Regions from separate parts of the Mesorhizobium sp. P160927 genome, predicted to be linked through region 3. Evidence: predicted binding sites of a transcription regulator. Region 3 holds the regulator's gene; each other region holds the start of a gene.
What was found. The regulator HrcA, encoded in region 3, represses chaperone genes, less so after heat shock. The targets are predictions, from matches to a motif close to GTTAGCACTCNCNNNNNGNGAGTGCTAAC.

Region 1: a site for HrcA is predicted at 4,392-4,420, ahead of AC3CB8_RS25675 (co-chaperone GroES). Genes of this name have one in related genera too.
Region 2: a site for HrcA is predicted at 2,321-2,349, ahead of groES (co-chaperone GroES). Genes of this name have one in related genera too.
Region 4: a site for HrcA is predicted at 3,347-3,375, ahead of groES (co-chaperone GroES). Genes of this name have one in related genera too.

Annotation. Positions count from the first base shown of each region.
Region 1 is NZ_JBYMDW010000001.1:5,248,185-5,255,426, reverse strand. Features, by position in the region: gene AC3CB8_RS25705 (carbohydrate ABC transporter permease) at 1-190, opposite strand, end outside; gene AC3CB8_RS25700 (ABC transporter substrate-binding protein) at 468-1,760, opposite strand; gene AC3CB8_RS25695 (LacI family DNA-binding transcriptional regulator) at 1,836-2,879, opposite strand; gene AC3CB8_RS25690 (hypothetical protein) at 3,233-3,439, shown strand; gene AC3CB8_RS25685 (DUF1488 family protein) at 3,710-3,976, opposite strand; gene AC3CB8_RS25680 (hypothetical protein) at 3,973-4,227, opposite strand; gene AC3CB8_RS25675 (co-chaperone GroES) at 4,473-4,787, shown strand; gene groL (chaperonin GroEL) at 4,850-6,478, shown strand; gene AC3CB8_RS25665 (GAF domain-containing protein) at 6,673-7,170, shown strand; gene AC3CB8_RS25660 (YeiH family protein) at 7,171-7,242, opposite strand, start outside.
Region 2 is NZ_JBYMDW010000001.1:2,206,219-2,213,460, reverse strand. Features, by position in the region: gene AC3CB8_RS10780 (adenosylmethionine--8-amino-7-oxononanoate transaminase) at 1-991, shown strand, start outside; gene AC3CB8_RS10775 (beta-ketoacyl-ACP synthase III) at 988-1,971, shown strand; gene groES (co-chaperone GroES) at 2,402-2,698, shown strand; gene groL (chaperonin GroEL) at 2,763-4,430, shown strand; partial or broken gene AC3CB8_RS10760 (ATP-binding protein) at 5,489-5,647, opposite strand; partial or broken gene AC3CB8_RS10755 (IS6 family transposase) at 5,820-5,975, opposite strand; gene AC3CB8_RS10750 (response regulator) at 6,002-6,688, opposite strand.
Region 3 is NZ_JBYMDW010000001.1:771,975-779,216, forward strand. Features, by position in the region: gene rdgB (RdgB/HAM1 family non-canonical purine NTP pyrophosphatase) at 1-93, opposite strand, end outside; gene AC3CB8_RS03940 (VOC family protein) at 93-503, opposite strand; gene rph (ribonuclease PH) at 687-1,403, opposite strand; gene hrcA (heat-inducible transcriptional repressor HrcA) at 1,559-2,641, shown strand; gene AC3CB8_RS03955 (hypothetical protein) at 2,785-2,982, shown strand; gene AC3CB8_RS03960 (PQQ-dependent sugar dehydrogenase) at 3,072-4,436, shown strand; gene AC3CB8_RS03965 (LysE family translocator) at 4,550-5,167, shown strand; gene cysK (cysteine synthase A) at 5,347-6,327, shown strand; gene AC3CB8_RS03975 (glutathione S-transferase family protein) at 6,497-7,123, shown strand; gene AC3CB8_RS03980 (RNA polymerase sigma factor) at 7,133-7,242, opposite strand, start outside.
Region 4 is NZ_JBYMDW010000001.1:3,504,058-3,511,299, reverse strand. Features, by position in the region: gene AC3CB8_RS17025 (MFS transporter) at 1-766, opposite strand, end outside; gene AC3CB8_RS17020 (TetR/AcrR family transcriptional regulator) at 891-1,517, shown strand; gene AC3CB8_RS17015 (ATP-grasp domain-containing protein) at 1,536-2,303, opposite strand; gene AC3CB8_RS17010 (class I SAM-dependent methyltransferase) at 2,355-3,269, shown strand; gene groES (co-chaperone GroES) at 3,466-3,762, shown strand; gene groL (chaperonin GroEL) at 3,828-5,483, shown strand; gene AC3CB8_RS16995 (TetR/AcrR family transcriptional regulator) at 5,891-6,502, opposite strand; gene AC3CB8_RS16990 (OsmC family protein) at 6,687-7,121, shown strand; gene AC3CB8_RS16985 (nuclear transport factor 2 family protein) at 7,139-7,242, shown strand, end outside.

The DNA.
Region 1 (7,242 bases), 4.5 Mb from region 3:
CGATGAAGGAGTGCTCGCCCATCAGCGGCCAGTTGTGCAGCGACATCCAGGCCGTCATGCCGAGCGGAATGACGAAGAACAGCATGACCAGCGCCACCGCCGGCGCGACATAGAGCAGGCCAATCCATTGCCGGCGCCCGGCGCCGACGCGTTTGCGGACGCGGGCAGTGGTTGCGGTAATGGTGGTCATGGCTGGCCGCCCGATGCTGTTAGGGCATTGGCCAAGTACCCCCTCACTGGAATTGCCAACCGAATTGCAAAGGGCAATTCGGGGCAATCCGACCTCTCCCCGAGGGGAGAGGAGATAGCTAGCCATAGCGGCAGCCTCTTCTCAACAGCGGGGAGAAGGTGGCCGCGTAGCGGCCGGATGAGGAGGTCTTGTCTCAAAGCGATGGCCCTGACGTTAGTGATGCGAATTTCCGGCCGCCCGCCCAGGGAGACAGGCGGGCGGCCGGCAGGCGGCCAGCCTACTTCCGCGGCGCCTGATCGATGATCGACTGCATGGTCTCTTGGGCGTTTGCTATCGCGCCATCGACGTCGTCGCCGAAGAACACCTCGTTGATCATCTGCGTCCACGGGCCGTTGGCGGAGTTGATCAGGTCGTTGAACACCACCGAATACGGCGTCTTGCCCTTGGCCATCGCCTCGGCGGCAATCTGGTAGCGCGGGTCGAGCTCCTTCAGCGCGTCCTTGGCGATGTCGCCGCGCACCGGCAGGCTGCCGTATTTGGCGAGAATCGTCTGGCCTTCGAGCGAATAGGCGAAGTCCAGGAACTCCTTCACCACGGCGAGCTTCTTGGTGCCCTTGGTGACAACGAAATTGTCGCCGCCGGCAAAGGACGACCAGTTGCCATCCTTGCCTGGCAGAAAGGTGACGCCGTAATCGACATCAGGATATTGCGTATTGAGCGCGCCGATGGCGAAGGCGCCGGAGGGCGAGATGCCGATATTGCCGGCGGCGAAGGCGGCGAAGAAATTGGCGCCGGTGTCGGTCTGCGCGCCCGCCGGAACCAAATCCTTCTTGACCATCGAGCGGTAGAGATCGATGGCGCCGCGCAGTTGCGGGCTGTCCAGCGTCGCCTTTGAGCCGTCCTCCGACAGGATATCGCCGCCCGAGGCCCAGATCAGCGGCGTGAATGTGAAGATGTTGCAGCCGCCGCAATTGCCGGAGAAGTAGAAGCCCTTGATGTTGCCGCCAAGCGCGTTGACCTTCTCGGCGTCGGCTTCGATCTCGGCCCAGTTGGCCGGGCCTTTTTCAGGGTCGAGGCCTGCCTGCTTGAACAGCTTCTTGTTCCAGATCAGCACCGAGGCGTCGGCCGAGAAGGGCAGGCCGTAAATGCGGTCCTTGTAGGTGCCGGTCTTCACATGAGCGGGCGACAGGCTGGCGAAATAGGGGAGCGACTTTGCCCAGTCGGTGATGTCCTCCAACTGGCCGGCGGCGGCGAAGGAGGGCGTGTAGATCAGGTCGAGCGACAGCGCGTCGGGCGCCGTGCCGCCGGCTGCGGCCGCGCCATATTTCGGGATGATCTCGGCATTGGGGATGATGTCGAGCTTGACCTGGTCCTTGTTCGCCTTGTTGAAGGCGTCGACGATCCTCGGCATGAAGTTCGAGCCGTCAGCACGTACCCAGATGTTGGCGGTTTCGGCGGCGGCAAATTGCAGGCCGCAACCCAGAACGGCAGCCGTCAACGTCAATTTGGTCAGGGCCAGTCTGGTCAGCGTCAGTCTGGTCAGGGTCAGTTTGGCAATCAAAGTCCTCATGTTCTCCTCCTCCTCATTTGGCCGCGTTGCGCGGCTTGCCGCCGATTGCGGCGCTTCGTTTTTCAGCCGCCTTTGTCAGCCATCGGGCAGGCGGCCGCAGGACTGCCGCACCACCAGCCGGCACGGCAGTTTTCTGATGCCCGGCGCGGCGGACTTGCCGCCGACCAGGGAAAGCAGGGTCAGCCCGGCCTCGCGGCCGAGTGCTGTCAGGTTCATGTCGACCGAGGTCAGCGGCGGGCGGGTCGCCTCGGCCACGATCTCCCAATTGTCGAAGCCGATGACGCCGACATCGCCGGGAACGCTCAAGCCACGCTCGCGCAGAGCATCGATGACGCCCCGCGCGATCTGGTCGTTGCCGCAGAAGACGGCGTCCGGCTTTTCTCCCCCGTCATCGAAAAGGATTGTCACCGCCTCATGCCCCCAGGCTTCCGACCAGGCGCCAAGCAACGGCTCGCTCATCGGCAGGCCGTTTTCGATCAGCGCGGCGCGATAGGCCTGCGCCCGTTCATGCACCACGGCAAAGCTGGCCGGGCCGGTGACATGCGCGATGCGCTTGCGGCCGAGCCGGCAGAAATGCTCGACGGCCAGCCGCGCCCCGCCGGCATCGTCGGAAACGAAGGCGACCGCGTCGGGATCGGGCTGGGTGAAGGCGTAGATGACCGGGATGCGCAAATTGGCGAGATCGATCGGCAGATGACGGTCGATGCGCTTGCCGGTGGCGATGATGCCGTCGACGCGCTTGTCGAGCATGGCCTCGACATGGAGCTGGCCGAGGCGGGGATCCTCCTCGACATTGCACAGGAATACCGAGACACCGGCATCGACCAGCGCATCCGAAATGCCCGACATCAGCGGCAGCGAGAAACGGCCATAGGTGTCGTTGGTGAGCAGGCCGACAGTGAAGGAGCGGCGCCTCAGCAGGCTCTGCGCCAGGCTGTTGGGCCGGAAGCCCAGGCCGCGCGCCGTCTCTCGAATGCGTTCGCGGGTCTCGGCGGTCATGCGCCCCTGATCGTTGAGCGCCTTGGATGCGGTGGCAACGCTGACGCCGGCCTGCGCGGCCACGTCACGCAAAGTGACGGGTTTGGGAAAGACCGAAACTGGCTGATCGTCCGATGCCATCGCGGCAAAAATCCTTGGTTGGGAAAAGGTTTTCTCTTACCGCCTGGAATAGAGCCGGCCAACGGCCGAACCCGATCGGGAATGTCTGGAAAAACCTTTTCTCAACTCGAGGCTAGGCCACATCAATGGCCGGTTCAAGAGAAAAGTTACTACTGCTGGCGAGATCGGATTTGTGAGCGAGCCGCGGCCATCGGAGCCGGTTCACAAGTGGCCGTGCGCCAGTTGAAACTCCGGTATCTCCCGGGCCGAACCGCAACGGGCGCCGATTTGGCATGCAGCGAGTTCGCTAAAGGGTGCTATGGAGGGGCTGGGCAAGTTCGCCGAGCCAACTCCCGACATTCGAGGTCAACTTCGTGCGTGAACCGTCGCCGCTGCCCGTCTTTGGAAAACTTGGCGCCAAGGCACCCGCCGCCCTGGTGGCCGCACCGGCCGTGTCGGCGCGTAGCGCGGCACGCCTGCGGGAGATGCTGACCGCGCATGGCGGCATGGCGCTGAAGCTTTCGGTTGTCGCCTGGACGGTAGCGGTCCTGGGCATGGTCTTCTTCGTGTTGCGAGGCTGAGCCACACCGCATGGCCAATCATGCACCGCGCATGGACTTGCCCCAAGGCTGGGCCATCATCGATGTCTTGACCGGTCAGCCTGCAGTACTCAGGCAAAGGGTGATGGTCGGCATGAACCCGAAAAATGCCGATATGGTGTCGATCAGATGAGTGTCCGAGACGTCAAGTGCCGGGAGAGGGCTGAGTGTAAGTCCTGCCCCGTCTCATCGCCTTGACGCATTCATGGACGGAAGATCGCTTCGCGCTTTATCTGGATTTGCGGCTGCGTCTCAGCCGAAATCATCCGATGTCAGCACATACAGGCTCTTGCGGGTGCGGCCGTAGGCCTTGGCGGCGACGTCGTGGATAGTGGAACTCGACCGGTCGAAGGCGGCAAGATAGCCGGCCTCGTCGGCGGCGGTGTCCGGCTGCATCCTGGCCATTGCGTCGGCGGCCACGGAGAAGGAAATCTGGAGCATGCCGTCATGGCCAACGAAGCGAATGCGTTTGCCGGCCACGTCATAGCTGCGGCTGCGGTTGGGGAATGTCAGGCTCATGTCTTGACCCCCGTTGCCGCAGCCTTCTTCACCACCCGCTTCTTTTTCGGCGTCGGGTTCAGTGCTTCCGTCACGCGATCGGCTTCTTCCTTGGCCAACCGCAATTCCCTTAGCCTCGCCGTCTTGATCTCCCTGGCCCTCGCCTCGGACATGTATTCGGCGGTTGCCTTGTTGCGTTCCGCGGTTTTCTTCTGCTTGTCGACAAAGCGGGCTTCAGCTTTTTGCATGATCGTCTGATTGCCGTCGGCCATTGAAGAAATCTCCTTGCGCATGAAATCGTGAAAGCGAACTTGTCCGATAAATAGGCGCTCGACCGGAAAAATTCAATTTTCGAAAATATTTGGCTGACTTCGGATATCAGGAAACCGGGTGCGAAACTAATACTTCCAACATTTAATTCCGTCCCCCGATAAATTTTGGCACTCCTATCTATCGAGTGCCAAACCGCCTATAGAGAGGGCGCGGCCGCCTATGCCGGCCGCAGAAAGAAGTTCCCATGAAGTTCCGTCCACTCCACGACCGCGTCGTCGTCCGGCGCGCCGAAGGCGACACCAAATCCAAGGGCGGCATCATCATTCCCGACAATGCCAAGGAAAAGCCTGCGGAAGGCGAAGTCATTGCCGTCGGCCCAGGGGCACGCGACGAAAACGGCGCGCTCGTTCCGCTCGACGTCAAGGCCGGCGATTTGATCTTATTCGGCAAATGGTCGGGCACCGAGGTCAAGATCGACGGCGAAGACCTGCTGATCATGAAGGAAGCCGACATTATGGGCGTCATCGAAAGGGCTGTCGAAGCCAAGAAGGCCGCCTGACTGGAGCGCCGCGCGTTCGGCGCGGCGGCTGGCCCCCCTCAAACTCGATTGGATAAAAAATCATGTCTGCCAAGGAAATCAAATTCTCCACCGATGCGCGTGACCGCATGCTGCGCGGCGTCGAAATCCTCACCAATGCGGTGAAGGTGACGCTGGGTCCCAAGGGCCGCAACGTCATCATCGACAAGGCTTACGGCGCTCCGCGCATCACCAAGGATGGCGTCACCGTCGCCAAGGAAATCGAGCTTGCCGACAAGTTCGAAAACATGGGCGCGCAGATGGTGCGCGAAGTGGCCTCGAAGACCAACGACCTTGCCGGTGACGGCACCACGACAGCCACGGTGCTGGCCGCTTCGATCCTGCGCGAAGGCGCCAAGCTGGTCGCCGCCGGCATGAACCCGATGGACCTGAAGCGCGGCATCGACCAGGCCGTTGCCGCCGTCGTCGGGGAAATCAAGGCGAAGGCCAAGAAGGTCAAGTCGTCGGCCGAGATCGCGCAGGTCGGCACCATCGCCGCGAATGGCGACGCCAGCGTCGGCGAAATGATCGCCAAGGCAATGAACAAGGTCGGCAATGACGGCGTCATCACGGTTGAGGAAGCCAAGACCGCCGAGACCGAACTCGACGTCGTCGAAGGCATGCAGTTCGACCGCGGCTATCTCTCGCCCTACTTCGTCACCAATGCAGACAAGATGCGCGCCGAGCTCGAGGATCCCTATATCCTCATCCACGAGAAAAAACTCGGCAATCTCCAGGCGATGCTGCCGATCCTCGAAGCGGTGGTGCAGGGCGGCAGGCCGCTGCTGATCATTTCAGAGGACGTCGAAGGCGAGGCGCTGGCCACGCTGGTCGTGAACAAGCTGCGCGGCGGCCTCAAGGTCGCGGCCGTCAAGGCGCCGGGCTTCGGCGATCGCCGCAAGGCGATGCTGGAAGACATCGCGGTGCTCACATCGGGCCAGATGATTTCCGAGGATCTCGGCATCAAGCTCGAAAACGTCACCATCGAGATGCTCGGCCGCGCCAAGCGCGTGCTGATCGAGAAGGACACCACCACGATCATCGACGGCGCCGGCACCAAGGCGACGATCCAGGCGCGCGTCGCCCAGATCAAGGGCCAGATCGAGGAGACCACCTCGGACTACGACAAGGAAAAGCTGCAGGAGCGGCTGGCCAAGCTGTCGGGCGGCGTTGCCGTCATCCGCGTCGGCGGCGTCACCGAGTCGGAAGTGAAGGAAAAGAAGGACCGCATCGACGACGCGCTGAACGCGACGCGCGCTGCGGTCGAGGAAGGCATCGTGCCAGGCGGCGGAGTGGCCCTGCTTCGTGCCCGGTCGGCGCTATCGGGCCTGAACGGCGCCAATGCGGATGTCACCGCCGGCATCTCCATCGTGCTTCGCGCGCTTGAGGCGCCGATCCGCCAGATCGCCGAGAATTCCGGCGTGGAGGGCTCAGTGGTCGTCGGCAAGCTCGCCGACAGCAAGGACCACAATCAGGGCTTCGACGCTCAGAACGAGACCTATGTCGACATGATCAAGGCCGGCATCGTCGACCCGGCGAAGGTGGTGCGCACCGCATTGCAGGATGCCGGCTCGATCGCGGCCTTGCTGATCACCGCCGAAGCGATGATCACCGACATCCCGCCGAAGGACGCGGCGCCGGCGGGTGGTGGTGGCGGCATGGGCGGTTACTAGGGCGGCAGCTGGAAGGGCAGCCAGGTCTCGCGAGGTTGGCGCAATGGATCGCTGCCTTGCGTGCAAGCATCCGGCGGCTATCCTGATCTTGTGGCCTTCGCTGTGGTTGGGATTCACTGTAGACTGTTTCGGTGGGCCGTTGGTGTGGAGCTAACTCATCGACGGAACCGCGATTCCCAATTTGGAGACAAGTCATGTTCGCGGCCCAGGCCATTGATATCTCAGACAAGGCCGCGTTCTACCGCGGCCTTGCCAAGCAATTGAAGGCGCTGCTCGAGGGCGAGCACGATTCGATCGCCAACGCCGCCAACACCGCGGCGCTTATCTTCCAGATGGTGCCCGACCTCAACTGGGCCGGCTTCTATTTCCTGGCATCGGACGAGGAGTTGGTGCTGGGCCCCTTCCAGGGCAAGCCGGCCTGCGTGCGCATCGCCGTCGGCCAGGGCGTATGCGGCACGGCGGTCGAGCTCGGCACCTCGATGCTGATCAAGGACGTGCATGATTTCCCCGGCCACATCGCCTGCGACGCCGCCTCGCGCTCCGAGCTGGTCGTGCTGCTCGAGGACGAGGAGGGCGTTTTCGGCGTGCTCGATCTCGACAGCCCGCTGCCCGGCCGCTTCGACAGTGCCGACCAGGCCGGCATCGAGGCGCTGGCGGCGATCTATGTCGCGGCGAGCTCGTTCCAGGACTAGTTAGCCCGAGACCTTCACCAGCATCAGGCTGAAGCCGCCGATGAACAGGAAGGCGCAGAAGGCGAGCGCCAG
Region 2 (7,242 bases), 1.4 Mb from region 3:
TCCCGCTGGACTCGACTGGGTGTTCTATTCCGACAGTGGCTCGACCTCGGTCGAAGTAGCGCTGAAGATGGCACTCAGTTCTTTCCGCAACATCGGCGCCCCACGCTCGTGCATCGTCGTCATGGATCACAGCTATCATGGCGACACGATCGGCACGATGAGCGTCGGTGCGCGTGGCGTGTTCAACGCCGCCTACGAACCCTTGCTGTTCGAGGTCGACACCATCCCCTTTCCGGCAGCGGGGCGCGAGCAGGAGACGCTGGATCGTTTAGAGGCTGTGACCCGCGATCAACGAGCCGCAGCCTTAATCGTCGAGCCGCTGGTGCTGGGCGCCGGCGGCATGCTGATGTATCCGGCTTCAGTTCTGGCCGAATTGAAGAAGATCACTGAGGCCTCCGGCACGCTGCTGATCGCCGACGAAGTGATGACCGGCTGGGGGCGGACCGGAACCATGTTCGCCTGCGAGCAGGCATCGATCTCTCCAGATATCCTGTGCACCTCGAAAGGCCTGACCGGCGGCGCCATCCCGCTGGCCGTAACGCTTGCCACCGATGCCATCTTCCAGGCTCATTATTCCGAGGACCGGAAGAAGACGTTTTTCCATTCGAGCTCCTACACTGCCAACCCGATTGCCTGCGCGGCAGCACTTGCCAATGTCGAGATCTGGCGGGACGAGCCGGTGGCCGAGCGCATTGCGGCCTTGAGCGCAATGCAGGCCACCGGGCTTCGACGCTTTCGCGACAACAGCTTCTTCACCGACTGCCGGGCGACCGGCACGATCGCGGCGCTCGACCTGCGAACCGGTTCCGCAGGTTATCTCGCCGAGATCGGACCGAAACTGCGCGCTTTCTTCCTCGAGCGAGGACTACTTGTGCGCCCGCTCGGCAATGTCCTCTACCTTCTGCCACCCTATTGCATCACCGGCGACGAGCTCGAGCGACTCTATGACGCCATTGAGGAGGCGGGCGAACGCTTCGGGTCCAGGCCATGAGCAAGTCGTCGCGCATTCTCGGGTTTGGCCATCATGCGCCTCGGCGAAAGGTGGCGAATGCCGAAATCGAGAGCAATCTCGGTCTTGATCCAGGCTGGATCGAAAGGCGTACCGGGATACGGTCGCGCTTCTGGGCAACCGACGAAGACACGCTGTCTGGTCTTGCTACGCAGGCCGGCGACATGGCGCTGGCGAACGCCGGCATTGCGCGCCACGACATCGGTCTGCTGCTGCTTGCCACCTCGACGCCCGACCATCTTCTGCCGCCCAGCGCGCCGCTGGTCGCACACAAGCTTGGCCTTGGCCGCGCAGGCGCGGTGGATCTGACCGGCGCCTGCGCCGGCTTCATCTATGCGCTCATGTTTGCGGACGGGTTCACCCGCCTGCATGGCAAACCAGCGCTGGTCATCGCCGCCAACATCCTCAGCCGCCGCATCAATCCAGCCGAGCGCGCGAGCTCGGTCTTGTTCGCCGATGCCGCCGGCGCCCTGGTGATCGGTCAGTGCGATGATGCTGATCGGGGCATTCTCGGTGCCGCGGTGGATTCGGACGGCTCGCGATACGGGCTGATCCAGATTCCCGCAGGAGGAAGCAACAAGCCGTTCCACGGTGACCTCGATCTCGCGCAAGCCCGAATGACAATGACCGACGGCCGCGAAGTGTTCGCAAAGGCCGTCGAGATGATGACCGATTGCTCGATAAGCGCGCTAGCCGCTGCCGGAGTGCGGCCACACGATGTCGGCCGGCTCGTGCCGCATCAGGCCAATACTCGGATTTTCGATGCGGTCGGGAGGAACCTCGGCATCGCGGACCAGGCAATTGTCAAGACGATTGCCGATTACGGCAACTCTTCGGCCGCGACGATCCCGCTGTCGCTCTCGCTCGCCAACCAGACGGAGCCATTCCAGCCTGGAGAGAAAATCCTTCCGGCGGCGGCGGGTGCGGGTCTCAACGGCGGCGCTCTCGTGGTTGGAATCTAGCCGGCCGGCTCACGCGCGCAGGACTGGTCATGAATGGCGATAGGGCAACAGAACCAATGCCAAAATGGCCTTCTGAAGCTCGACATGACCGAGCTGACGCAGCACGACGCGTGCGAGCCTCTGGATGAGTTCAAATGCATCACCCGTTGCACCAATCGTGCCATCTGAATAAAGCTCAATTACTGAGGGTGAGCCGCCCCATATATGTCCGACACCCGACATTGTTCACATAAAAGGCTCGATGCTTACACGCTCTTTGCTCTCTTCTCTTTGCTGCCTGCTCTTTTTCTCTTTGCTCTTTGCTCTTCCGTCTTGACTAGCAGGAGCCTGCGGCTTATCTCATTGCCGCGTTAGCACTCGCTTCGGCTGAGTGCTAAGCACGCTCCGGCAACGGAGAACCGTTCAACATCCGCACCAAGGACATCCAAAAATGGCAAAGTCGAATTTCCGGCCGCTGCATGACCGCGTGGTCGTACGCCGGGTCGAATCCGAATCCAAGACCGCCGGCGGGATCATCATCCCGGACACGGCGAAGGAAAAGCCGCAGGAAGGCGAGATCATCGCCGTCGGCTCCGGCGCTCGTGACGAAGCTGGCAAGCTGGTCCCGCTGGACGTCAAGGCCGGCGACCGCATCCTGTTCGGCAAGTGGTCGGGCACCGAAGTCAAGCTCAATGGCGAAGACCTTCTGATCATGAAGGAATCCGACATCATGGGCATCATCGGCTGACACGCCGCCGCCTTTCCTTCGCGATCAAATCTGAATTTCGGGCGAGATGCCCAGGAGTAAAAAAATGGCTGCCAAAGACGTAAAATTCTCCCGCGATGCCCGTGAGCGCATGCTTCACGGCATCAACATCCTCGCCGACGCGGTGAAGGTCACCCTCGGCCCCAAGGGCCGCAACGTCGTCATCGACAAGTCGTTCGGCGCACCGCGCATCACCAAGGACGGGGTCACCGTCGCCAAGGAAATCGAACTTTCCGACAAGTTCGAAAACATGGGCGCGCAGATGATCCGCGAAGTTGCTTCGAAGACCAACGACATCGCCGGTGACGGCACCACAACCGCGACCGTTCTGGCGCAGTCGATCGTCCAGGAAGGCAACAAGGCCGTTGCCGCCGGCATGAACCCGATGGACCTGAAGCGCGGCATCGATCTGGCCGTGACCGAAGTCGTCGCGGCGCTCGGCAAGGCTGCCAAGAAGATCAAGACCTCCGAGGAAGTTGCCCAGGTCGGCACGATCGCCGGCAATGGCGACGAGTCGGTCGGCAAGATGATCGCCGAAGCGATGCAGAAGGTCGGCAACGAAGGCGTCATCACGGTTGAGGAAGCCAAGACCGCCGAGACTGAACTCGAGGTCGTCGAAGGCATGCAGTTCGACCGCGGCTATCTCTCGCCCTACTTCGTCACCAACGCCGACAAGATGGTTGCCGAGCTCGAGGACGTCTACATCCTCCTGCACGAGAAGAAGCTGTCCAACCTGCAGGCGATGCTGCCGGTTCTCGAAGCCGTCGTGCAGACCTCGAAGCCGCTGCTCATCATCTCGGAAGACGTCGAAGGCGAGGCCCTGGCCACGCTGGTCGTCAACAAGCTGCGTGGCGGCCTGAAGATCGCCGCCGTCAAGGCGCCGGGCTTCGGTGATCGCCGCAAGGCCATGCTGGAAGACATCGCCATCCTCACCGGTGGCCAGGTCATCTCGGAAGACCTCGGCATCAAGCTCGAGAACGTCGGCCTCAACATGCTCGGCCGCGCCAAGAAGGTGTCGATCTCCAAGGAGAACACCACCATCGTCGACGGCGCCGGCAAGAAGGCCGAGATCCAGGGCCGCGTTGCCCAGATCAAGCAGCAGATCGAAGAGACCACTTCGGACTACGACAAGGAGAAGCTGCAGGAACGTCTGGCGAAGCTCGCCGGCGGCGTTGCGGTGATCCGCGTCGGCGGTGCCACGGAAGTCGAAGTCAAGGAAAAGAAGGACCGCGTCGATGACGCCCTCAACGCGACCCGCGCGGCCGTCGAAGAAGGCATCGTTGCAGGCGGCGGCGTCGCTCTCCTGCGCGCTTCGGCCGACATCAAGGTCACCGGCGTCAATGCCGACCAGGCCGCCGGCATCAACATCGTTCGTCGTGCGCTGCAGGCTCCGGCCCGCCAGATCGCGGCCAACGCCGGTGCGGAAGCATCGATCGTTGCCGGCAAGATCCTTGAGAACAAGGGCGCGACCTTCGGCTACAACGCCCAGACCGGCGAATATGGCGACATGATCGCCATGGGTATCGTCGATCCGGTCAAGGTTGTCCGTACGGCTCTCCAGGACGCGGCCTCGGTCGCCGGCCTGCTGGTCACCACCGAAGCCATGATCGCGGAGGCTCCGAAGAAGGAGTCGGCTGGCGGCGGCGGCATGCCTGGCGGCATGGGCGGCGGCGGTATGGGCGGCATGGGCGGCATGGGCGGCATGGATTTCTAATCCAGCCCCTATCAACCTACAGCGGAAAGGGCGGCAGCAATGCCGCCCTTTCCTTGTGTGCCGAACATGATCGACAACTTGGAGTGCGTCCCGAGGATCTCGTCAGAATTAGGATCTTGTCCGATCGAGCAATTCGCGGGCTCAACCTGGTCAAACCGGCGCCCCCTACGAACTGCCCGATCCTTGAGGATTCCGCTGCGCGACAATCACGATGATTCATTCAGTTGGTAGCTATAGGCGGTGAATCATGAGGGGCATTGAGGAGCGTGGCAAGGCGCCCATCTCGGCATTTAACCCCATCGAGCGTGATATCCGAGACAATTCTCTCATCGGACCGGCGGCTGGCGTTGAAGGACCCGGTGAATCATCCTGTTCTATAGTGGAGCAGACGCGCTCTGAGCCTCAAGATCAAGCGTTTCCTCCTCTGAGTATCCTTGATCTGCCGCTGGACATTCTCGTTGATATTGCTGAGCGGCTCAGCCCGATGGATCTGCTGAGGTGTCGCACACAAATCAAGAGCTGCGTGTCGCCGCGATGATAGTCGCAACGCCTCAAGAAAGGCGGATCCAGGTTCAGGCTCGTCGTCGTGGCCGAGAGGCCTCGTGACCCCGACGACTGCGCTTCGGCCTTGTGGGGCCTCGGAGCGGGCGTGGCAGCGCTTGCACCTGAGCTCCAGCGGCGTCTCATCCTGCTTGAGCCCAGGTCTCAGACCATTGCCCTGGAGGGCCTCGGAGCAGGCGTGGGTGGCCTTTGGCCACCTCCAGCGGCTTGTCTGCGGATTTCACTAAATTGGGACAGCCGTTTTAGTAAATCGCGAACAAGCGTTTCGCTAAGTCGCGGGCAACGGAAGCGATCGAGTTCCGGTTGCCTTTGCTGTTAGGAGTGATTGATTTCGGTTATTTCGCTGAAACGCTGAAACGCCATATCCAGCTTTTCCAACGGTAAATTGGGCACTGTCCAATACTTTATTTCTTGAGAAATCCAACGTTTTTGCCGCGCAGTGACGTTCGGACATAGCAAGGCCTGTCCCATACCTATGAATACGTTTGGCTGAAGCAGACCGATGGCTGCGCGTCGAAGCCGAAGCCGTCGAGTTCGCGGACAAACGGGAACTGCGCGATCTTGCTCGACATGAGCGTGTCGAGCTGGTCGCGGATGGCCGTCAACTTCAGCCGATCCAGGATTGCGATCAGCAGGTCATGATCTAGCGTCGTCATCACCAGCTCCCTCCGACCACCGCTTCGTACTCGGCGAGTGGCCGCAGCAAGGTGGCCGGGGATGATCTTGATGCGCTCGGCGCGCACCGGCCCTTCGAAGCCGGCAACGCCGACAAAAGGCTCTGTCGCAAACCTGGAAATGGGGGTGTGAACGGCCATTTCGGCCTGTCCGTCAGGCAGCGAGGATATCGAAACAGCGATCGACAGACTTGTAGTCATACCTCGCCTGTCGCTTGCCAATCATGTGGATCATCTCGATGCCGGAGAGGATAACCACGGCGCTCGCCTGCGACTTGAAGCCGATGGATCGAATGCGGCGCTTGATACGCAGTCTGTTCTTTCAATTTAGACCAACTATGCGGATGCCGCCTCAGTCAATTCAAGAAGGTAACCAATGCCGCGCACGGTCGTGATCCGTGGCGTTGCACCTGACCTACTCAGGTGTCCACGTAAGCGATAGATTCCGACTTCAAGCGCGTTGGCAGATACCTCGTCGTTGAACGAATAGAGGTGATCTTCCAACTGCGCACGAGGCACGATGCGGCCTGCACGGATAAGCAGATGCTCTAAAATACATAGTTCGCGGCGTGCGATCTTCAGAGGATGACCCGAGACGGAAACCTGTCGGCCGATCGGATCGAAATTGAGATTGCCAAATACAACGATGGGGTCGGTCACCTGTGTCGACCGGCGCAGAATGGCTCTCATTCTGGCGATGAGCTCATCGAAAGAGACGGGCTTGAGCAGAAAATCGTCCGCGCCACCGTTGAAAATTGCAATTCGCTTCTCGAGATCGTTGATGCTACTCATAATGAGGGTTGGAACTGAATGCCCGTCGCTCCTTAGCTGTCTCAGCCAGCCCAAGCCATCGCCATCTGGCAGAGCCAACTCCAGCAGGAGAATTTCATAGGTTGCGCAACAGAATGCCCTCGACGCCTGTTCCAGGTTGCCAACTACATCAACGGCAAAACCGCTATCCCCGAGCGCAGCTCGCACGGCGCGCGTAAGATCCACGTGATGATCAATGAGCAGCGTTCGCATTTCACGTCCTATCAAGGTAGGACAGGTCACCGTCCGCTGTAAGACCGGGGCGACAGCAGAAGTCGCGCAACTCTTCGTAGTGTTCGTAACGCTCTTTCCGATGGGTGATCGCGGGAGAATGCAATCCGCACGCCTGCAATAGTCGGGGATGGAACACGTGAAGACCTGTTGACGGGCTGAAACCGTCGGTCGGCCAGCCCACAATGCCACCGACTCTGCCTGCGATTTCTCTGCGCATCGATCCTCCTATATGGGTTGCGTCGCAAACTCCAGCTGAGGTCGCAAGGGCAGGTTGCGGCTTTGTTCATTGAGAGGACCCCCTGGAGGCAATACCGGGAGGATTCCCTGTATAGCACTTCCCGATTTACCAACCGGTCATTCCGAACCACGTTCGGCGGCTTTGAAGACGCTCATTTGAGCGCGGCTAGGTAAATCAAGGGTACGACCTGCCGGGTGTCGATGCCGCTTTTGAAGCAGGCATCGGCACCAGCTCGCTGAGCGTCGCCCGCGCAATTCAGCGGACGCGCTCGATACACCCAGTCGAATCGTGCCGC
Region 3 (7,242 bases):
CATCAGCTCGGCGAATTCGCGCAGCTTGCCTTCATTGTGGCTGGCGACGACGATCTTCTTGCCATCAAGCGTATGGAGGTTTGGCGAATGCATCAAAGGTCCCAGATTCTCGGCTCGGCGAACTCGATCGAATTGCCCGAAGGGTCGCGTATATAGATCGAACGGCCACCTTGCGGCCATTCGAATTCGCTTTCGATGGCGATTTTCTTCGCCATGAGATGGGCTTTCCAAAGCTCAATTTCATCGGCGGTCGCGGCAAAGCACAGATGGCCCTCGCCGACCGCGCCGTGCGGTGGCACTTTCAGCCTTGCATCGGGTGCGGGCGGAATTTTGGTCGCCTCGGCGTTGAAGACGAGCAGCACGCCCACGCCACAGCGGAAGAACAGGTGGCGGCCGTCGACCTTGCCGAGGGGAGTGAGGCCGAGAATGTCGGTGTAGAAGACTTCTGCTTCAGCGAGGTCGGTGACGTAGAGGGCCGATTCCAGGATTGCGGAGGGTGTCACGAGGCGCCCCCCTCTGCCCTGCCGGGCATCTCCCCCTCAAGTGGGGAGATTGGCGGTTTCAGCTCCGCCGCACATCCTGCGCCGTTGATAGATGTCGAAAGCCGATCGAACATCCGATCTCCCCCCTTGAGGGGGAGATAGCCGGCAGGCCAGAGGGGGGCGCCCAGGCTCGGCATCGAAAACTCAGGCCACCGCAATCTGCTGCAGGCTGACCAACCGGGAAATGCCCTTCTTGGCCAGGCCCATCAAGGCCGCGAATTGCTCTTCGGAGAAAGGCTCGCCTTCGGCGGTGCCCTGGATCTCGACGATGCCGCCCTTGCCGGTCATGACGAAATTGGCGTCGGTGCCGGCCGAGGAATCCTCGATATAATCGAGATCGATGACCGGCTGGCCGTCATGGATGCCGCAGGAAATCGCCGCGACATGATCCTTCAGCACTTTCGAAACGCTGGCCATCTGCCGCGCTTCCATCCAGCGCAGGCAGTCATACAGCGCCACCCAGCCGCCGGTGATCGAAGCGGTGCGAGTGCCGCCATCGGCCTGGATGACGTCGCAGTCGACGGTGATCTGCTGTTCGCCCAGCGCCTGCAGGTCGACCACGGCGCGCAGCGAACGGCCGATCAGCCGCTGGATTTCCAGCGTGCGGCCGCCCTGCTTGCCGGCTGAGGCCTCGCGGCGCATGCGCTCGCCGGTCGAGCGTGGCAGCATGCCATATTCGGCCGTCACCCAGCCCTTGCCGGAATTGCGCATCCAGCCAGGCACCTTTTCCTCCAGGCTGGCGGTGCACAGGACATGCGTGTCGCCGAACTTCACCAGGCACGAGCCTTCGGCATGCTTGGAGACGCCGCGCTCGAAGGATATGGCGCGCATTTCGTCGAATTGGCGTTTGGAGGGGCGCATTCGGCCTGCTTTCTTGTCATTTTTTGAATCGTGGCCGGCTTGTAGCCCCACCAAGCCCATGGCGCAAAGGAAAATGGCCGAGCGATCCGGCACAGACACCGGGTTGCGCGCGGCGCACCGAAGTCTATATCCTTGAACCAGAGGTTTTTGGCCGAATGACCAAGGCAGTCGATCCCGTTTCGCAGTCGTTGGCTCTTCAGTCACTCGACATGCGCTCGCGCGACATCTTCCGGCGCATCGTCGATTCCTACCTGCGGGACGGCGAACCCGTGGGCTCGCGCAGCCTGTCGCGCATCCTGCCGTCCTCGCTGTCGCCCGCCACCATCCGCAACGTGATGAGCGACCTCGAGCATCTCGGGCTGATTTATGCGCCGCACATCTCGGCCGGGCGCCTGCCGACCCAGGCTGGCCTGCGTTTCTTCGTCGACGCCTTCATGGAGCTTGGCGACCTCTCCGACGAGGAGCGCCGCACCATCGAGGCACAGGTGCGGGCCTCCGGCTCGGGCGCGACGCTGGAGCATATGCTGACCGAGGCCAGCCAGATGCTGTCGGGCATGTCGCGCGGCGCCGGCCTGGTGCTGGCGGCCAAGAACGAGGTGGCGCTCAAGCATATCGAATTCATCCAGCTGGAGCCGACCAAGGCGCTTGCCGTGCTGGTCTCGCAGAATGGCGATGTCGAGAACCGCGTCGTCGAGTTGCCCGCCGGCATCACCGTCTCGCAACTGCACGAGGCCTCGAACTTCCTCAACGCGCATATTCGCGGCCGCACGCTGGCCGAGGCGCGCACCGAGATCGCCCGCATCAAGGAAGAGACGAGAGCCGCCCTCGACACGCTGTCGCAGGACCTCGTCGAGAAGGGACTTGCGGTGTGGGCCGGCGCCGAAAGCGGCCTGCCGGCGCGGCTCATCGTGCGCGGCCGCGCAAATCTGCTGGAAAACGTCACCGCCCAGGCCGACATCGAACTCTTGCGCCACCTGTTCGAGGACATGGAGACGCAGGACGGGCTGATCCAGCTGCTCGACCTCGCCGAGCAGGGATCGGGCGTGCGCATCTTCATCGGCTCGGAGAACAAGCTGTTCTCGCTGTCGGGCTCGTCGCTGGTGGTGGCGCCCTATCGCGACAAGGACGCCCGCGTCGTCGGTGCGCTCGGCGTCATCGGCCCGACCCGGCTCAACTATGCCCGCATCGTGCCGATGGTGGATTATACGGCGCAGCTGATTTCCCGCATGCTGAGGTAAGAGAGCCGAGGAATTATCGCTTTGGTTTCCATGCCGGAATTCGACCGCGAGTGACTTCGAGAGTCGCCATCCCCGGGCTTGTCCCGAGGACGATGACTTTCCTGGCGGGGCCCAATCCAAACAGGCTGCAAAGGAGAAAAAGAATGGCGCTCGAATCGTTCAAGGCCCAGATCAGTCTGCTGCTCGAAGAGATGGTCAACCAGCCGGAGGACCAGCACGAAATTCAGGAACAGCTGCGCGAAAAACTACGGGAAATGCGCGCCATGGGCCTGCCGTTGCCGGCCGATCTCGTTGAATTGGAAAAACGCCTGGACGACGATTTTTACGCTGCCGGGACCTGATTCCAGGAGGTTGCTTCAAGTCATTGTGCGTCACGGAACCCACGGGCAAACCGATCGTTGATTTCCCTCACGACTGATTGGAGGAAGTGATGCGACTGGCTGGACTGGCGATGTCCGCACTGTTTATCACGACCGCGGCGCTCGCCCAGCAAGCGGACCAGCCTCTGCTCAAAGGTACGGCCGCCTTCGGCGACTGGCGGGCGGACAGGCCCGGCATACGCCGGCTGATCAAGCCGGAAGACCTGCCGAAGCCCTATGTAACCGAATCCGCCTCCAACAGCGCCGGCGTAATCGACATGCCGGCGGATGCAAGGCCGCATCTGCCGCCGGGGTTTTCGGCCGAGTTGATCGCCTCGGGGATCGACAATCCGCGCGTCGTGCGCATCGCACCCAATGGCGACCTGTTCGTTGCCGACAGCAAGGCCAACCAGGTCCGCGTCTATCGCCTGGCGAAGGGCAGCGCGAAAGCCGCTGAGAAAAGTATCTTTGCCGGCGGTCTCAACCGGCCCTATGGCATTGCCTTCTATCCCCCGGGCAAGGACCCGCAATGGGTCTACGTCGCCAATAGCGACAGCATCGTGCGTTTTGCCTATGGCAATGGCGACCTGAAGGCCTCGGGCGAGCCGCAAACCATCGTCGGTGACATCCCCTCGACCCACCACTGGACCCGCGACATCGCCTTCTCGCCCGACGGCAAGACACTTTACCTCTCCGTCGGCTCCGGCTCGAATGTCGCCGAGGACATGGGCAAGAGGCCCAGGGGCGGGCTCGACGCCTGGGCCAAGGCTGAGCCGCTCGGCGCCAGTTGGGGTTCCGAGGCGGGCCGGGCCGAGGTCCGGGCCTTCGATCCCGACGGCAAGAATGGCCGCACAGTCGCCACCGGCTTGCGCAACTGTTCGGGCATGACCGTCCAGCCGGCGACCGGCGCGCTATGGTGTGTCGTCAACGAGCGTGACGGGCTCGGCGACAATGTGCCCGCCGAATACGCGACATCGGTCAGGGAAGGCGCCTTCTATGGCTGGCCCTGGTATTATATCGGCGACAATGAGGACCCGCGCCACAAGGGCGAGCGGTCCGATCTCGCCGGCAAGGCTGACAATCCCGACGTGCTGATGCAGGCGCATTCGGCCCCGCTCAACATCGCCTTCTACGATGGCAAGGATTTGCCCGCCGAAGCCGGCTTTCCCCAGGCGTATCGAGGCGACGCCTTCGTTGCCCTGCACGGCTCTTGGAACCGCGGCAGCAGGACCGGCTACAAGGTGGTCCGGCTCAAGTTCAAGGACGGCAAGCCGACCGGCGAATACGAGGATTTCATGACCGGCTTCGTCGTTTCCAATGGCGAAGTGTGGGGCCGCCCGGTCGGCGTTGCGGTGGCCAGCGACGGATCCTTGATCGTCTCCGAGGACGGCAACGGCACGATCTGGCGCGTGACTTACAATGGCGACCGCTCCTGATCTTCTTGCGAACCGGTCCAATGCCGTCTGGTGCAAGCGAATCCCGCGCTCAGGGCGTTCTCCTGGAGGCCGTCCCGTGCGACAAGGCCGCGACCGCCCTTGGACGCCACGCCATGACCCTCACCGGATTCCTCGCCTACAGTGCCGCTCTCGGTATCGCCGCCGCCATTCCTGGCCCCGGCGTCACCGCGCTGGTCGCGCGTGCGCTGGGCTCGGGCTTTCGCTCGTCGCTGGCCATGTCCTTTGGCCTCATGCTTGGCGATCTCACCTACCTGACCGCCGTGGTGCTGGGTCTCGCTTTCGTCGCGCAGGAGTTCGGCATGGTATTCCTGGCCATCAAATGGGCCGGCGTCGCCTACCTGGCTTTTCTCGGCTGGCGCTTCTGGACCGCCGGCATCAGACCCGAAACCGTCGAAGCCCGGAAGGGCAAGGGCGGATTGCTGTCGAGCTTCGTCGCCGGCCTCACCGTGACGCTCGGCAATCCGAAGACGATGATCTTCTACCTCGCCATCACGCCGACCATCGTCGACCTGAAGACGATCACGCTCGCCGATTACGGCATTCTCGTCGCGCTGACGGTCATCGTCCTGTTCGTCGTGCTGCTGCCTTACCTGGTGCTGGCGGCCAAGGCGCGCTGGTTCCTGAAGTCGCCGCGCGCGCTGAGGGTGCTGAACCGCACCGCCGGCGCCTTCATGGTTGGCGCGGCGGCGGCGATCGCCGCCCGCCAGTAGGTCGTTTCAGCCAAACCATTCCCCGGCCTGGGCTGTTTCGAGAAATGCGTTTCCGAGGGCCAGGCGTTTTCAGCACGCGCCCCCACTCGGATATTTTCCAGCCGCGGCCTATCTTGCGCGGTTGAAAGCCCTATTCTGTCGGCGACTGCCAATTGCCTGAAATCCAGGGAGCGAAACCAATGAACAAGCCCGTCACTTCAGCCCGTGTGCCCGGCCGCGGCCGCATCTACAATTCCATCACCGACACGATCGGCGACACGCCCCTGGTACGGCTCGACAAGTTCGCCAAGGAGAAGGGCATCGTCGCCAATCTGGTCGCCAAGCTCGAATTCTTCAATCCGATCGCCTCGGTCAAGGACCGTATCGGCGTGGCGATGATCGAGGCGCTGGAAGCGGCGGGCAAGATTGCCCCAGGCAAGACCACGCTGATCGAGCCGACATCCGGCAACACCGGCATCGCGCTCGCCTTCGCCGCCGCCGCCAAGGGCTACAAGCTGATCCTGACCATGCCGGAGACGATGTCGGTAGAGCGCCGCAAGATGCTGGCGCTGCTCGGCGCCGAACTGGTGCTGACCGAAGGTCCGAAAGGCATGAAGGGCGCCATCGCCAAGGCTGACGAACTGGCCGCGACGATCCCCAACGCCATCATTCCGCAGCAGTTCGAAAACCCCGCCAATCCGGAAATCCATCGCACGACGACGGCCGAGGAAATCTGGAACGACACGCAGGGCGAAGTCGACATCTTCGTCGCCGGCATCGGCACCGGCGGCACCATCACCGGCGTCGGCCAGGTGCTGAAGAAGCGCAAGCCCTCGGTCCAGATCGTCGCGGTCGAACCGGAGGCCTCGCCGGTGTTGTCGGGCGGCCAGCCCGGCCCGCACAAGATCCAGGGCATCGGCGCGGGCTTCGCGCCAAAGATCCTCGACACAACGATTTATGACGAGATCGTCAAGGTCTCGAACGAGGATTCGGTCGCCAATGCGCGCCTCATCGCCCGCCTCGAAGGCGTGCCGGTCGGCATCTCGTCGGGTGCCGCCCTGCAGGCAGCAATCGTCGTTGGCTCGCGGCCCGAGAACAAGGGCAAGACCCTGGTGGTGATCATCCCGTCCTTCGCCGAGCGGTATCTGTCGACGATCCTGTTCGAGGGGCTGGGGGCTTAGGGCTTCGATACCCAGGAACAGCAGCGCTGGCCCGCTAGCGTGGTTTGTATTGCGCGTGAGCCTGGCCCGCAGAAAAACTCCCCTTGGCGCCGCCGCGCCGCTTGAGCCGACCACTGCTTCCGGTTCATATCACCCCCGGCTCGCGAGAAGACGGGCCGGGGAGGATTTCATGTACAAGCTCTACACGCGTCCGGGCAGCGGCGGCTTTGTCGTCGAGGCAGCGCTGGCGCTGATCGATGCGCCTTTCCAGCAGATCGACGTGCCGAAAAGCGAGGCGCCCGATCCTGCCTTCCTCGCCATCAGCCCGTTGAACCAGGTGCCGGTGCTGACCTTGCCGGACGGACGCTCGATCACCGAATCGGCGGCGATCTGCATCCTGCTCGCCGAGCGCCACCCGCAAGCCCGCCTGGCGCCGACCGCCGACGAACCGGCGCGCGCGGAGTTCCTGCGCTGGATGGCGTTCATGTCCTCGGTGCTCTACCCGGCGGTGCTGCGGCTCTACTACGCCCATCGCTACACGACGGATGCCGAAGGGTCGAAGGCGGTGAAACAGGCGGCGGTCGCCGAGATGGACCGCGGTTTTGCCGTCGTCGACGCAGCCTTGCGCGACCGCGACTGGCTCGCCGGCGATCAGATGTCGCTGGCCGACATCTATCTCGTCATGCTGGTGGCCTGGCATCCCGACATCGAGATGGCGCGGGCGGTCTGGCCCGGTATCGAACGCCTGTGGGCGCGGTTGCGCGAGCATCCGCTGATGAAGACGCTCAACACGTCGCACGAGATGTGGCCGGCCTGAGCGGAAACCTCACTGTCCGAGCGCGGCGCGTTTGGCCTGCAGGAACCGGCGCACCGCCGGATCGCGCTCGAGGCCGATAGCCCGATCATAGGCTTCGACCGCCTGCGCTCCCTGGCCGA
Region 4 (7,242 bases), 2.7 Mb from region 3:
CCGAGACGATCAGCCCCACCGTGCGGCCATCGATGCCGAATTGGACGCCAAGCGGCTCCAGAAAAGCCCATACGGCGCCGAAGAACATGAAGTAGCAGAAGACCGACAACAGCGCGGTGATCGAGGGAACCGTCAGCACATTGGCGAGGTTTTCGTCCTTCGGCAGATCGGCATATTCGGCGGGGACAGCAAAGGCGACCACCAGCGACGCGACGCAGACGACGGCAAGAACGAGGAAGCCGCCCGCCGACCCGGCGGCTGGAATGACATAGAGCGCCAGCACCAGGGCAACAGCGCATTGCGCCAGGGTCTGCATGGTGACGAAATAGCCGCCGATGCGTTCGGCGCGCCGCGAACGGGCAATCAATTCGGTGGCGACCGCGACAAGGCCGCCTTCGGCAAGGCCGCCCAGCGCGCGGGCCGCCATCAGCGTGTTGGGGCCGGCGGCATAGGCGGTCCACACATTGGCCAGCGCCAAGAGCAGCAGGAGGACGGCACTTTTCCAGCGCATGTTGTGGACGGAAAGCAGCATCGCTACGATCGCCGAACCGATCGCGATGGCGATCATCTCGGCGGTGGCGACCAGCGCCAGTTCGTCGCCGCTGACATGGCCCTCGGTATAGAGGGCGCCGAGCAGGACGGGCTGCAGACCGAGAATGAGCAGGCCGACCGACCCGATCCACAGGGCCGAGGCGAGCTGCCCGCCGCTGGGATTGCCGACCAGCCAGTCGCCTTCGCCCTGAAGACCAGCGCTTGTCGAAGTCAAAGGCGCCTCCCAACGTCCTTGCCGCACGCCAAAAAAGCTGACAGTCTGTCAGCATTCCAGAAACTGATACTTGATCATATTTCTTGTCAACCGGAATTTGGGAACTCGTGCGAAAGATCGGTGCATGAACCAAGCAAGTCGAACGATCACCGAGCCCAGGCGCAGGCCCAAGCAGGAGCGCAGCCGCGAGCGCATCGACGCCATCCTGTCGACCACCATGCGGCTGATCGGCGAGAAGGGCATCGACGCCGTCACCATGAAGGAGGTCGGCATGCATGCGGGCGGGCCGATCGCCACCGTCTACCACTACTTTCCCAACAAGTCGGCGATCCTGGCAATGCTTTATGAGCGGTTTTCCGAAGCCAGCCGCGCGCGATTGACCGCGATCGTCGCCGATGTCCGCGAAGCGCCCGACGTCATCACCGCGTCCGACCGGTTGCTTGACGACTACCTCGGCCGGGTCGCCGGGGATCCGGCCATCCAGGATCTCCAGAACGCCATCCAGGCTGACAAGGCGCTGAAGAATCTCGACATCGCCGAAACCCGGCATCAAGCAAGAATGTTCTGCGACCACGTCATCGCCTTGCTCGAGCCGGAAAAGCACGAGCAATTCGAACGCATGGTTCTGCTGATCTTCCAGCTCGCCGGCGGCGTTGTGCGCCTGGCGCTTGCGCAGGGCGAAGCGGAAGGTCGCCGGACCATCGAGGATTACCGATCGATCATCCACACTCAGTTGCGGCTGTTTCTTTAGCGACCGGCAATTGGGGACCTATCTCGCCCGGCGGATGAGGCCTTCGAAACCATCGGCCAGGTCGGAAGCGCCGGCCGCGAACATCTTCACCAGGTTCTGCGGGCGGCCGGGCGTCTTGTTGGCATCGAGGAGGATGGCCCTGCCCTCATGCATAACGAAATCGAATTTCCCATAGTCGAAGCCGAGTTCACGCCGCCGTTCGCGCAGTTCGTCGGGAACAGCGGCGGGCTCGCGCCGGATCGTTTCCGATGCCTTGACCATGCTGTTTGGCGAGACGTAGCGGGTGCAGCGCTCGCGCTCTCCGCAAAACACCCAGAAGCGCACCGCAAAGCCGTCAGGTTCTTTTTCCGGGATGAACTTTTCCACGACCAGATCATCGCGATCAAGGACGCCATCGGGAACGTCGTCCCGGGATTGGTAGACCTCGTAGGACGGCATGGCCGGCACGTGCGCAAAAGGTGCCGGTTGGCCGGCACGCCTCGACCGCCGATTGAGCCGTGTCTCCGGAATGCCCTGGTTGTTGAGATTGCTTTTGACGATGACCGGGCCCAGCCAGCTGTTGCCCTTGGCCAGAAGCGCTCCGCTTACCCGCCGTTTCGATATATCGGCGGCCCCGACATTGAGGCATAAGGGAAAACTCCGCGCATAGTCGAGATAATCTGCCGGCGTCGTTGTCGCATCGACGTGCAGAACCGCGACATCGGCGCTGGATTGTCCGGAGAGGCCAGGCTGAATCCGGACCGAATGGCCCCTCCTTTTCAGGTCCTCCAGAACATCGAAAAGCATGTAACGGCTATTCCGGCGCAGCAGAAGGCCGCGGTGACCCAGGAACCGGTCATGCTCATGCGTTATGACAATGATGCGCGCCACCAGCTAGCCCCTTGGCTTCCATCCCCACTTCCATTAAGCGGCTCTAATCAATCAATGCCAGACTTTCCTGGACTCCAACGGGTCTGCATGACGAATCATTGGGATAATTATCATCGGCACTGGAAGCTCCTGGACGCCCCCCTCCGGCCGACGCCGGAAACCGTTGGCATATTCGAGCGCGAACTCGATCTCGGAAATGCCGATGTCCTTCTGCTTGGGGTGACACCTGAACTGGCTGTTCTAGGCAGATCGATGTTGGCGATCGATCAATCGGCCACCATGATTTCTGGCGTATGGGCCGGCGACAACACATCGCGAAGGGCTATGGCCGGCAACTGGCTTGACCTCCCGGTCGCGCAGAAAAGTTTCGACGCGGTCATCGGTGACGGCTGCCTGTCGGCGGTCCATACCAAGGCCGCGCGCGGTTCGCTGTTCGGTGAAATCGCGAGGGTACTGAAGCCTGGCGGGCACGCGGCGATCCGCGTGTTCGCTCGGCCGGAAACCGTGGACGGCCTGCGCGGCATCGAAGCTCTGGTCCGAGCCGGCGGAATCGAGAATTTCCACGCGCTCAAATGGCGGATCGCCATGGCGTGCACGACCGTCGATTGCGACAGCAGCGTCGATGTGCAGGCAGTCCGTGCGGCATTCGACAAGCTGTTTCCGGATCGGGAGGCTCTTGCGGCAGACACGGGATGGAGCATGGCATCCATCAACACGATCGATGTCTATGCGGGCTCCGAAACGAGGTACAGCTTCGCGACGCTGGCCATGCTCGTGGACGAGGCGCGAGGTTGGTTCGACCAGGTGCGCGTCGTGCCAAGCGGCAGCTATCCCCTGGCGGAACGTTGCCCGCTCCTGGTGCTCGGTTGTGCCAAGCTTTGATAAGTTCATCGCCATCCTATCAAGAGGCGATTCACGCGCCTTGACTCTGGCAGGCCGGCGGCCTATTTCAGCGCCACGTTAGCACTCGCCTTTGGTGAGTGCTAACCACAGCTCCGGCGCCGCCGGATGTTGTAGGTTGTCCGGCTTCGCCGGACGGAGGAACTGTTTCTCACCGTTCTCATTCGAGGAAGAAAAAATGGCAAAGTCGAAGTTCCGCCCGCTTCATGACCGCGTGGTCGTTCGCCGGGTCGAATCCGAATCCAAGACCGCCGGCGGGATCATCATCCCGGACACGGCGAAGGAAAAGCCGCAGGAAGGCGAGATCATCGCCGTCGGCTCCGGCGCTCGTGACGAAGCTGGCAAGCTGGTCCCGCTGGACGTCAAGGCCGGCGACCGCATCCTGTTCGGCAAGTGGTCGGGCACCGAAGTCAAGCTCAATGGCGAAGACCTTCTGATCATGAAGGAATCCGACATCATGGGCATCATCGGCTGATTATCGGCCTCACCCTCAACTCGAATTTTTCGGGCTCTATCCGAGCCCCTGCCAGGAGCTAAAACATGGCTGCCAAAGACGTAAAATTCTCCCGCGATGCCCGTGAGCGCATGCTGCGCGGCGTCAACATCCTCGCCGACGCGGTGAAGGTCACGCTCGGTCCCAAGGGCCGCAACGTCGTCATCGACAAGTCGTTCGGCGCCCCGCGCATCACCAAGGACGGCGTCACCGTCGCCAAGGAAATCGAACTTGAAGACAAGTTCGAGAACATGGGCGCGCAGATGGTCCGCGAAGTTGCTTCGAAGACCAACGACATCGCCGGCGACGGCACCACGACCGCGACCGTTCTGGCGCAGTCGATCGTCCAGGAAGGCCACAAATCGGTTGCCGCCGGCATGAACCCGATGGACCTGAAGCGCGGCATCGATCTCGCCGTCACCGAAGTGGTCGCTGCTCTCGGCAAGGCCGCCAAGAAGATCAAGACTTCCGAGGAAGTCGCCCAGGTCGGCACGATCTCGGCCAATGGCGACGAGTCGGTCGGCAAGATGATCGCTGAAGCGATGCAGAAGGTCGGCAACGAAGGGGTCATCACGGTTGAGGAAGCCAAGACCGCCGAGACCGAACTCGAAGTCGTCGAAGGCATGCAGTTCGACCGCGGCTATCTCTCGCCCTACTTCGTGACCAACGCCGACAAGATGGTTGCCGAGCTGGAGGACGTCTACATCCTCCTGCACGAGAAGAAGCTCTCCAACCTGCAGGCGATGCTGCCGGTCCTCGAAGCCGTCGTGCAGACCTCGAAGCCGCTGCTCATCATCTCGGAAGACGTCGAAGGCGAGGCGCTCGCCACGCTGGTCGTCAACAAGCTGCGTGGTGGCCTGAAGATCGCCGCCGTCAAGGCGCCGGGCTTCGGTGATCGCCGCAAGGCCATGCTGGAAGACATCGCCATCCTGACCGGTGGCCAGGTCATTTCGGAAGACCTCGGCATCAAGCTCGAGAATGTCGGCCTCAACATGCTCGGCCGCGCCAAGAAGGTGTCGATCTCCAAGGAGAACACCACCATCGTCGACGGCGCCGGCAAGAAAGCCGAGATCCAGGGCCGCGTCGCCCAGATCAAGCAGCAGATCGAGGAGACCACCTCGGACTACGACAAGGAGAAGCTGCAGGAACGTCTGGCGAAGCTCGCCGGCGGCGTTGCGGTGATCCGCGTCGGCGGTGCGACGGAAGTCGAAGTCAAGGAAAAGAAGGACCGCGTCGATGACGCCCTCAACGCGACCCGCGCGGCCGTGGAAGAAGGCATCGTTGCTGGCGGTGGCGTTGCCCTGCTGCGCGCTTCGGCCAACATCAAGGTGACCGGCGTCAACGCCGACCAGGCCGCCGGCATCAACATCGTGCGTCGTGCGCTGCAGGCTCCGGCCCGCCAGATCGCGGCCAACGCTGGTGCGGAAGCCTCGATCGTTGCCGGCAAGATCCTTGAGAACAAGGGCGCGACCTTCGGCTACAACGCCCAGACCGGCGAATATGGCGACATGATCGTCATGGGTATCGTCGATCCGGTCAAGGTCGTGCGCACGGCCCTCCAGGACGCGGCCTCGGTCGCCGGCCTGCTCGTCACCACCGAAGCCATGATCGCCGAAGCTCCGAAGAAGGACTCTGGCGCCGGCGGCATGCCTGGCGGCATGGGCGGCGGCGGCATGGGCGGCATGGGCGGTATGGACTTCTAAGAAGTCCATAAAGCACGCCCATGAATCCAAGTTGCTCAAGCCCGCAAGCGGGCTTGAGTGGCGGTATGGACTTCTAAGAAGTCCATAAAGCACGCCCATGAATCCAAGTTGCTCAAGCCCGCAAGCGGGCTTGAGTGGCGGTATGGACTTCTAAGAAGTCCATAAAGCACGCCCATGAATCCAAGTTGCTCAAGCCCGCAAGCGGGCTTGAGTGGCGGTATGGACTTCTAAGAAGTCCATAAAGCGCGCCCATGAATCCAAGTTGCTCAAGCCCGCAAGCGGGCTTGAGTGGCGGCATGGACTTCTAAGAAGTCCATCCTCGACAATTATTGAAGGGGCGGCCGAGTGGTCGCCCTTTTCTTTGCGTCTTGAGGCTGGTGCTCCACCGCGGTAGTTGGGACTACCGGTCAGACAGCGGCAGTCTCCGCTTGCTGGGGCGCCTTGCCGGCGAGCACGGCCTGCTCGATAAGGACGGCCACCTCATCGGCAACGGCGTTGAGCGATGAGCGGTCGCGGGTGGCGCGGGCAATCACCATCAAGCCTTCCAGCGAAGACTCGACCAGCAGCGCCAGTGCCTGCGCGCGACGCTCGGGCACTCCTGCCCTGACGAAAGCCTCACGCAGCAAGCCGATCCACTGTTCGAATGCAGAGCGGCACAGTTCGACAAGGTCGGGCACATCGCCTGGCGAGTCCAGCACGACCGGCGCGACCGGGCAGCCCAGTGAGAACTCATTGTCTTCCAGCATGCGTCCCACCGATTGATAGATGTGGTGGACGGCGACCGCAGGGTCGCGTTCGGCGGCCAAAGCCTCGCCCAGACGCTCGGTTACCTCGGCGACGCTGGCGCGCGTCACCTCGACGACCAGCTGATCCTTGCCGCCGGGAAAGTGGAAGTAAAGCGAGCCGCGCGGCGCGCCGCTGGCGCTCAAGATATCGTTGAGCGACGTGCCGTGATAGCCGCGCCGCCGCAATAGCAGTGCCGTCGCCTCGATCATCCGCGTGCGTGTGTGCGTCGCCATGTCAACCTCTGTCAGGAGTGCGCATTATAGCCCTTGCCCGCAATATGACAATCGGTCTACATAATATGTAAATCGGTCTATATATGTGACAGAGATAGATGTATTGGCGGGAAGGGCAAGACGGCGTCCTGGCTCGCGAAGCGGTCGCGGAGCCTTCATTTCATCAAGCAGAGGAGACGTAGCAATGACAATTCGCGAAGCATCGGCCGAATGGCACGGCCCGCTTAAGGAAGGTTCCGGACGGCTCCGGCTGGGCAGCGGCGCGTTCGAGGGTCCCTACTCATTCCCGTCCCGCTTCGAAAACGGGCCCGGCACCAATCCGGAGGAACTGATCGCGGCCGCCCATGCCGGCTGCTTCTCGATGGCGCTCACCGCCATCCTCGGCAGCGAAGGTCACATCGCAAGCGACATCCACACGATCGCCAAGGTGCATCTGGGCGCCACCGCGGCCGGGCCGACCATTACCCGCGTTGAATTGGAGACGGAGGCGAACGTCCCCGGGCTCGCCGCCGCCGACTTCGAGCGGCTGGCGCAGTCGGCCAAGGCGCGATGCCTCGTCTCGCGGGCGCTGGCCGGCGTCGCCACGATCACGCTGAAAGCGAAGCTCATAAGTCACTGAACGGAAGGAGAAATCGCATGACCCAGGAATTGATCATCGACATCACCACGGCCAGCCGCTCCGGCGAAACGGCTGAAATCATGCGGCGCTATAACGATGTGTTCCAGCGTCACGATCCCTC